2 regions of the Glutamicibacter sp. MOO4 genome follow, and region 2 is predicted to be linked to the other one. Evidence: predicted binding sites of a transcription regulator. Region 2 holds the regulator's gene; the other holds the start of a gene.
What was found. Region 2 encodes HrcA, which represses chaperone genes, less so after heat shock. Its sites were predicted from a motif close to TTNGCACTCGNNNNNNNCGAGTGCNAA; they were not measured.
Positions count from the first base shown of each region.

Region 1: the regulator HrcA is predicted to act here: its motif matches at 2,719-2,745, upstream of groL (chaperonin GroEL).

Region 1 covers NZ_CM167800.1:69,534-73,929, reverse strand. Annotated here, with positions in the region: gene AC1Z3F_RS00360 (DUF4031 domain-containing protein) at 1-784, shown strand, start outside; gene groL (chaperonin GroEL) at 883-2,520, opposite strand; gene AC1Z3F_RS00350 (LytR C-terminal domain-containing protein) at 2,816-3,415, opposite strand; gene AC1Z3F_RS00345 (DUF3263 domain-containing protein) at 3,458-3,748, opposite strand; gene AC1Z3F_RS00340 (uracil-DNA glycosylase) at 4,004-4,396, shown strand, end outside.
Region 2 covers NZ_CM167800.1:1,182,703-1,187,098, forward strand. Annotated here, with positions in the region: gene AC1Z3F_RS05390 (16S rRNA (uracil(1498)-N(3))-methyltransferase) at 1-744, opposite strand, end outside; gene dnaJ (molecular chaperone DnaJ) at 747-1,874, opposite strand; gene hrcA (heat-inducible transcriptional repressor HrcA) at 1,941-2,954, opposite strand; gene AC1Z3F_RS05405 (DUF3097 domain-containing protein) at 3,083-3,952, shown strand; gene AC1Z3F_RS05410 (DUF4870 domain-containing protein) at 4,043-4,396, shown strand, end outside.

The DNA of each region.
Region 1 (4,396 bases), 1.1 Mb from region 2:
AGAAATCTCTTCTAGGGCGTTCGACAAGGACCACTACGACGTTCCTCAGGAACGTTACGCGCAGTTGGTTCAGGCAGGCGCACAAGAGGTCAGCGGTGGCCAGCTAGTGCGCACCCTGGTCTCTTCAGGATTACGCATCCCAGCCAAGTATCGTCCAGAAAAACTCGATGGTATCTTGCTACGTCGCTGGGCTCACACCCTACCCACCGAACCGCGCATGGGTAAGGAACTACTGAAAATGTGGTCCCAAGCCCATCGCTACTATCACGACCGCGTTCATCTGCTCTCTGTGCTCGAAGCCATTGACCAGCTGGCTAAGGGCAAGGTGCACAGTGAAGAACTGATGCAACTGCAGTTGGCTGCGTGGTTCCACGATGCGGTCTACGACGGCACAAGCGAAGATGAATTTAAGTCTGCGGTGCTCGCCCGTGAACTCTTGGAGGGCATACTCTCATCCGCCTCGGTTGCCCGAATCAGCGAACTGGTGATGCTCACCGCTAGCCATGATCCTGCTGAGTCTAACGTCCTGGGACGGATTCTGTGCGACGCAGATCTAGAAGTTTTGGCCCGGCCCCAGCCGGCCTATGAACGCTATGCTCAGGCGATCTATCAAGAATATGCGCACCTGCCACAAAGCGTGCTGGCTGCCGGGCGCATCAAGATTCTCTCGGCCCTGGTGTCCAAGGCTTCAATCTACGGTACGCAAGACGGACGCGAACTTTGGGAATTAGCTGCTCGTGCCAACCTGAACCGGGAATTGAATTTGCTCCACACCTGGCTCTAGCACTTGTTTTGCGCTGGTTAAGAAACTGATGGCCTGGTACCTTGTGGGTACCAGGCCATCAGCTTAGTTAATGCGCTACATCTGCAGCAGGGGGCTTATTAGAAGCCGCCCATTCCGCCCATGCCACCCATGTCATCGCCACCAGCTGGGGCAGAGCCAGCAGGTGCTGGCTTCTCTGCAACAACAGCTTCGGTGGTGAGGAACAGGCCAGCGATAGAAGCAGCGTTCTGCAGTGCCGAACGGGTTACCTTCACTGGGTCGTTGACGCCAGCTTCAAGCAGGTTCACGTACTGACCGGTTGCAGCGTTCAGGCCGTGGCCAGCAGGCAGGCCCTTGACCTTGTCGGCGACAACGCCTGGCTCCATGCCAGCGTTCAGTGCAATCTGCTTCAGTGGAGCTTCGATGCCAACACGAACGATGTTCGCGCCGGTTGCTTCGTCGCCTTCCAGCTCAAGCTTGGCGAATGCAGCAGCACCAGCCTGAATCAATGCAACGCCACCACCGGCGACGATGCCTTCTTCAACGGCTGCCTTTGCGTTACGCACGGCGTCTTCGATGCGGTGCTTGCGCTCCTTGAGCTCAACCTCGGTTGCAGCGCCGGCCTTCAGCACAGCAACACCGCCGGAGAGCTTTGCGTGGCGCTCCTGCAGCTTCTCGCGGTCGTAGTCCGAGTCGGTGTTCTTGATCTCGGCTGCGATCTGAGCCTTGCGGCCTTCGATTGCGTCGGCTTCGCCGCCACCTTCAACAATGGTGGTCTCGTCCTTGGTGATAACGACCTTGCGGGCGGTACCTAGAACTTCGAGGCCTACGTTATCTAGGGACAGGCCGATTTCTTCGGAAACAACCTGGCCACCGGTAAGCAGTGCGATGTCGGTGAGCATTGCCTTGCGGCGGTCACCGAAGCCTGGAGCCTTAACAGCAACAGACTTGAACAGGCCACGGATCTTGTTCAAGATCAGGGTAGCCAGCGCTTCGCCTTCAACGTCTTCGGCGATGATCAGCAGCGACTTGTTCGACTGCATGACCTTCTCCAGCAGGGTCACCATGTCCTTAACCGAGGAGATCTTGGAGTTCACGATGAGGATGTATGGATCCTCAAGAACGGTCTCCTGGCGCTCGGTGTCGGTGACGAAGTAAGCCGAGATGTAGCCCTTGTCAAAGCGCATACCCTCTGCCAACTCCAGCTCCAGGCCGAAGGTGTTGGATTCTTCAACGGTGATAACGCCCTGCTCGCCGACCTTGTCGAGAGCTTCAGCGATCAGGCCACCGATTTCGGTGTCGCCTGCGGAGATCGAAGCGGTAGCAGCGATCTGCTCCTTGGACTCGATCTTCTTAGCAGCAGCAAACAGCTCAGCGGTGACGGCTTCTACAGCCTTGTCGATACCGCGGCGCAGTGCGATTGGGTCAGCGCCTGCAGCAACGTTGCGCAGACCTTCCTTGACCAGTGCCTGAGCAAGTACGGTTGCGGTGGTGGTACCGTCACCGGCAACATCGTCAGTCTTCTTGGCAACTTCCTTGACCAGCTCTGCGCCGATCTTCTCGTAAGGATCTTCGAGATCGATTTCCTTAGCGATGGACACACCGTCGTTGGTGATAGTAGGGGCGCCCCACTTCTTTTCCAATACGACGTTGCGGCCGCGTGGGCCGAGGGTTACCTTTACCGCGTCAGCGAGGGTGTTCAGTCCGCGCTCGAGTCCGCGGCGTGCTTCCTCGTCAAATGCAATCATCTTGGCCATAGTGGCTTTCGGTCCTTTCGGGACGATTTTGCGAAAATGCAACCGACAGACAGCGCCCGCGACGGACGAGTTCTCCGGTGCGGCATCTGGCCAGCGACCGTTTCAGCTCTCGCTATCTGAGGTATTCTCAGCACCCTGCCCGTACTTGGCTAGACCGCGGCTTCAAAATTCCAATAGGAACGCAAAAGCCGACCGGCGTTAGCAGTCGCAACGCAAGAGTGCTAATACAAATATTGGCACTCTCGCATGGCGAGTGCAAGCCGATCGGCTCTGAGCGAATTGAATTGTTACTGAATTATTTGTTCAGTTCCAGCGGGTCATCGGATCCGATGACCACAGTGACTCGATTAGGGACGTTCTCGGTCTGCAAAACATCGTCAATATTTAGGGCTTCGGCCGCTTTTTCTGCGGTGATCCGTTCGGCCTCTGACATGTAATAAACCGTCGAAGTCTCGGCAGGCTTGTTCCAGTTGTCGGTCACGATGTTGGTGAAGCCGGCTTCAGTCACGGCTTCTTTGCCAGCACTGGCTACCCCAGCAACACTGGCGGCGTTGTAAACACCGATGCGTTGATCAAACAGGACATCTGCGTCATCAATGGTGCTGGACTCAGAAGCGGATTCGCTGGAGCTTGGCTCCTGCGATTCATTTTCATCGGTGGGCGAAGTGCTTTCGCTTCCACCGGCTCCGGCGATGCTGTCCTTGAGTTGCGGAGCAAAGACAAAGGACGCAGCACCGATGATCAGCACGATCACGGCAGCCAACACTACCCACAGCAACTTGCCACCGGTCGACTTTGAGGTAGCAGACTGCGCCCATCCGTGTGCGTGGTGTGAACCCACACGGGTGTTGAACTCCGGTACGCGATCAAATTCGTCACGCGGGTAGTTGGTCATTCTTGTCCTTGCTCGAGGTCTAACTGGTCACGGCAGGCTGGGTTATCTCCCCGAGCCGACCTTACCGCCCACACGACGTTTTGTTGAACGTGTTCTGCGTAGTCGCTTTACCAGCATCGGGTCGTAGGCCATGGCCGCATCCGTTTCTATCAGCTGGTTCAGCAGCTGATAGTAGTTGGTTGGAGACATAGAAAACTGCTTGGTGATCGCTTGTTCCTTGGCTCCCGCATACTTCCACCACAACTTTTCCAAGCTCAGGATCTGTTGTGAACGCTCATCAAGTTCCGAGTCTGGATTCATTACAAAATCTGCCAATAACTCGTTCTCTGCCATGCGTTCTCACCTCGGTCCTCAGCTCAGTTTTTATGTGTCTCGGCCATGCTTGTACTCCACCGTTGGTAGACATACCACCGATATTCTAACCAATCAGCATGCCTATCGCCGTGTGGCCGGGCACAGGCACGCCAGAAAAACGGCACAATTGCACCTATGGATGAAATGCAACAAGCCCTTTTTGACGCTCCACTGCCCCCGCAGGCTGCGGTGTATGCCCCGGGTGATTTCCCCTTTTTCCACGGAGCTCAATCCATGTCAGATCAGGGTTTCATCGCCACTGATTGGGTAGTACCGCTATCGGCTACGGACAATATTCTTCGTGATCTAGCCATCAAATTGGCCGAACGCTCCGCTCAGGGCGAAGTGATCCTGCCCGAGCCTAAGGTGATGTTTCGCGCACTGGCATTGCCATTGGCCGAAGTCAAAGTCCTGATTATTGGCCAAGATCCGTACCCCACACCGGGGCACCCCAATGGTCTGGCCTTCGCAGCCAATAAGCCGGTCCGCCCATTACCCCGTTCGCTGGGCAACATCTATAAGGAACTTCAGGCTGATCTTGGTATCGCTCCGGTCGCTCATCCGGACCTAAGCGCCTGGCAGTCCCAGGGCGTACTGCTGCTAAATCAGGTCCTGTCAGTGTCCGCA
Region 2 (4,396 bases):
CACCAACGCTGCCGGCCCAGCTGTGGAGGCACGAAGTACGTGCTGCCCCAGCAAAGCCGCGTGGGCCCCAGCTTCCACGAAGGCCTGCAACTCGGTGTCCGAGATGCCACCTTCTGGCCCGACAATCATCAGCACCTTTTGGCCTGGCTGCGCAGTTTCCCGCCACTTGGACACATGAACTGCTACCGACTGCTCCGCCTGTTCGTGCAAAACCAACACGAGAGCACCAGCGCTGGTTTCAGCAGCGATATTCTTAGCCAGCTCCTTAGAGCTAGCCAGCGACAAGACCTCAGGCTCGAAGGCGCGCCGTGATTGCTTCTGTGCCGAACGGACCTGGGCTTGCCACTTAGCTAAGGCCTTCTCGGCCTTTGCCGCATTCCACCGCACGATGGATCGATCAGCTTGCCACGGGCGAACCGCCAGCACACCAAGCTCCACGGCCGATTCAACGGCCTGCAAGTCACGATCCCCCTTGGACAGAGCCTGCACCAGGGTCACCGGGTGATCGCTGGTGACCTCTTGAGATCTGCTGACTACCGTGGCGCTGAGGAAATCTTTACCCGTGGTCTGGACTTCTACGCTTAAGCGCAGACCACGCCCGTCAAGCAGGTCCAGCTGTTCACCGGCGGTGACCCTCTTGACGGTCACCGCATGGTGGGCTTCGGGTCCGGTGAGTTCCAAAGTGTCACCGGGCACCGCGTTTTGTGCCAGATCAGCGTCGATGACAAAGCTGTGGTTGCTCATCTTTAGCGCTGGTTCAGCTTGTCACGCAGACGCGAGAACATGCCGCCGGAGTGCTCAACACGTCCTGCGCTCATTTCCTCACCGCGCAGCTTTGCCAGCTGTTCGAGCAAGTCGCGCTGGGCAGCGTCAAGCTTGGTTGGCGTTTCTACCTGCAGGTGGACGATGATATCGCCGCGCTTGCCACCGCGTAGACGAGGAACACCAAGACCTGGAAGGGTGATGGTGTCGCCGTCTTGTGCACCGGAGTCAACATTGATCGGCTGTTCGCCATCAAAGGTTTCCAGCTTCAGTTCTGAACCGAGTGCTGCCGCGGTCATTGGCATGGTCATCTTGGCGTGAAGATCACTCTGTGCTCGCTCGAAGATCTTGTGGCGTCGTACATCGATCTCAACAAACAGGTTGCCGTTCGGGCCACCGCCCGGGCCAGCTTCACCCTGTCCACGCAGCTGGATACGAGTTCCCGAATCCACGCCGGCAGGAACGTTCAGCGACTTCGAAACGTGTTCGCGAACGCGGCCTTCGCCGTTGCACTCCAAGCAAGGGTCCGGGATGGTGGTACCGAAGCCGTGGCAAGCAGCACAGGTTTCCACCGTCATCATTTGGCCCAGGAAGGAACGCACTGGGCGCTGAACCTGACCGGCACCATGGCAGATGTCGCAGGTGACCGGGCTGGTTCCCTCGCGGGTGCAAGAGCCGTTGCAGGTCTTGCAGGTGACCGCGGTTTCCATCTCCAATGGGTACACGGTGCCCTTGACCGCATCTTCCAGATCGATGGTGATGGTGATCAGTGCGTCTCGACCTGGCTGGGTGCGCGATGCTGGGCCTTGGGCCTGTCCGCCACCGAAGAACTGTTCAAAGATGTCGCCGAATCCGCCGAAGCCCTGTCCGCCGCCACCACCAAAGCCTGGGTGGCCATTACCGTTTTCATCTCCGGTCGAATCGTAGTTCGAACGCTTGGTCTGGTCAGAAAGGACCTCGTAGGCGTGCGTCACAGCTTTAAACTGCTCGGAGGCATCCGCGCTTGGGTTCACGTCCGGGTGTAGCTTACGTGCCAGCTTGCGGTAGGCACTCTTGATTTCCTGCGGGGTCGCGTCCTTGGCAACGCCCAAGGTCTCGTAATGCGAGCTCACGTTGTTCGCCGTGTCCTTTCCTAAAAATGCAAAATTCAAAAAATGCTGGGTGTGATACCAGCGTTGTTAGTTCGCCAAAATCTTCGACAGGTAACGGGCTACAGCCCGCACCGAGGCCATCGAGGTCGGATAGTTCATTCTGGTTGGGCCGAGCACGCCAAGCTTGTTGCGCACGTCCGAACCATAAGTAGTAGCAATAACCGCGGCCTCAGAGAGCTGACCATAGTGGTGTTCGGTGCCGATGGCTACGGCCACACCACGAGAATCGGCTTCTAGCTCAGAGAACAATTTAAGTAACACTACTTGTTCCTCCAGCGCTTCAAGCACTGGGGTGATGCTCAGCGGGAAGTCGCCTTCCACTCGGGCCAGATTTGCCGTTCCCGACATGATGATGCGTTGAGTATTGGCAGCTTGAGCCATTTCCTCCAACGCAAGCAAAACGCTGTCCACCAATGGATCCGACTGTTGCTGGGCGCTAAGCCCTGCACGGGTTAGTTTTCCACGCAACTCTGCCAGTTGCACACCCTCGAAGCTGTTCAATAACCACAGCTTCAAATCGGCCAGTTCAGTCTCCGAGTACACTCGCGACACAGCCAGCATTCGCTGATCCACGGTCCCATTGGACGCGATCATGACCATCAATACCTGAGCACTGCCCAAGGCAACTAGTTCAAGATTTTTCAGCGAAGCCATGTCGTAGTGCGGCACCTGGATCATCGCGACCTGGTTAGTTAACCGGGCCAATAACCGAACGGTGCTCTTGAGCATCTCGTCGAGGTCATTGGAACTATCGAGGATCTTGTTGATCGCATCGCGTTCAGCCCGAGAGAGCGGTTTAAGTTCGCCGATCTCGTCCACAAAACGCCGGTAGCCCTTTTCGGTGGGGATGCGTCCCGAAGAGGTATGCGGGGCAGCAATCAGCCCCTCCTCTTCCAGCAACGCCATGTCATTTCTGATGGTCGCTGCGCTGACGCCGAGGTTGTGCCGGTCGAGCAGCGCCTTGGAGCCAACTGGCTCCCGGGATTGGACGTAGTCTTCTACGATTGCTCGCAGAACATCCAAACGCCTTAGCTCACTCACCACAGCACCTCCTAACAATCCCCATGTGAAGGGTTTGGCACTCTAACCTGTCAAGTGCCAAGTCTAATACGTTCAACGGTTGCTAGCATTGGTTTTTGAGCGTATTCGATCACAGCGAAAGGCCGTACGTGGCAAATTACTCCTGGGGACCGCAAGATCTGAGTGCACCAGCACCCAAAAAACTCCGCCAGGTCCCCATTGAACTGGGCATGATTCTCGAAGATGTCTCTTCCGGCTGGGTGGGTGAAGTCATACGCACCGAAAAATCTGGTGGCATGCGAATCATTGTTTTGGAGGACCGCCACGGCAAGTCTCGCTCATTCCAAGCAGGGTTTGGCTTTTTCCTTGAGGGCGAACCCGTGGAGATGATTGACCCGGTAGCAAAAGTGGCCGCACCTAAAAACCTGGTTTCCGCTTCTGGCTCCCGAGCCGTGTCCGGGCTCAAGGCAAGAGCGGCTCGTGCCAGTCGGATTTGGGTTGAAGGTAAACACGATGCGGAACTGGTTGAAAAGGTTTGGGGCCACGACTTACGTGTTGAAGGCATCGTTGTTGAGCCTCTGCATGGTGTGGACGATCTAGCCGGTGCGATCCGTGACTTCGCCCCATCCCCCGAACGTCGCCTTGGTATCCTCGTGGATCACCTCGTGGCCGGTTCCAAAGAGTCCCTCATTGTGGCGGAAGCGCTAAAAGTTCCCGGCGCAGCAAATAACGTTTTGATTCTCGGCCACCCCTACATCGATGTGTGGCAAGCGATCAAACCCGCCACGTTGGGGATCAGAGCGTGGCCGGTGATCCCGAAGGGTACCGATTGGAAGACCGGTATCCTCAAGGCCTTCGGCTGGCCTCACGAAACTGCCGAGGACATCGGCATTGGTTGGCAGCGGATCTTGTCTACGGTTTCACACTATGGGCAGCTAGAGCCACAACTGTTGGGCAGGATTGAGGAACTAATCGATTTCCTCACCACCGAAGATTACGGTTACTTAACAAATAACTAATAGTTGGATTAGCGCGTCGTAAACTCCCAGCCTGCGGCGCAGACCCGGCTATGATTGGTATGACCAACAACCCCACAGCAAGGAATAATAGTGACTTCACGCCAGACGCAGTCTTCGGATGACTCCCGCTTTGAGGGCTCTCAAACTTCTGCGCAGCCATTGACTCCCACTGAGGATCGTCTGTGGTCAACGATGGCTCACTTCGGCGCAGTTCTTGGCTGCATCCCGGCTGCTATTATCTTCGCTGTGTTCCGGGATCGTGGTGCGTTTACCGCTCAGGAATCCAAGGAAGCATTCAACTTCACCTTGCCGCTGACCGTTCTGGCTATCGTGTTAAACGTGCTGACCATCGTGCCGATTGTTGGCTGGGTCTTCTCTGTACTGGCCGTAGCGCTTTGGGTATTCATGACGGTTTCGGGTGCCCTTGCGGGAATCCAAGCCAAC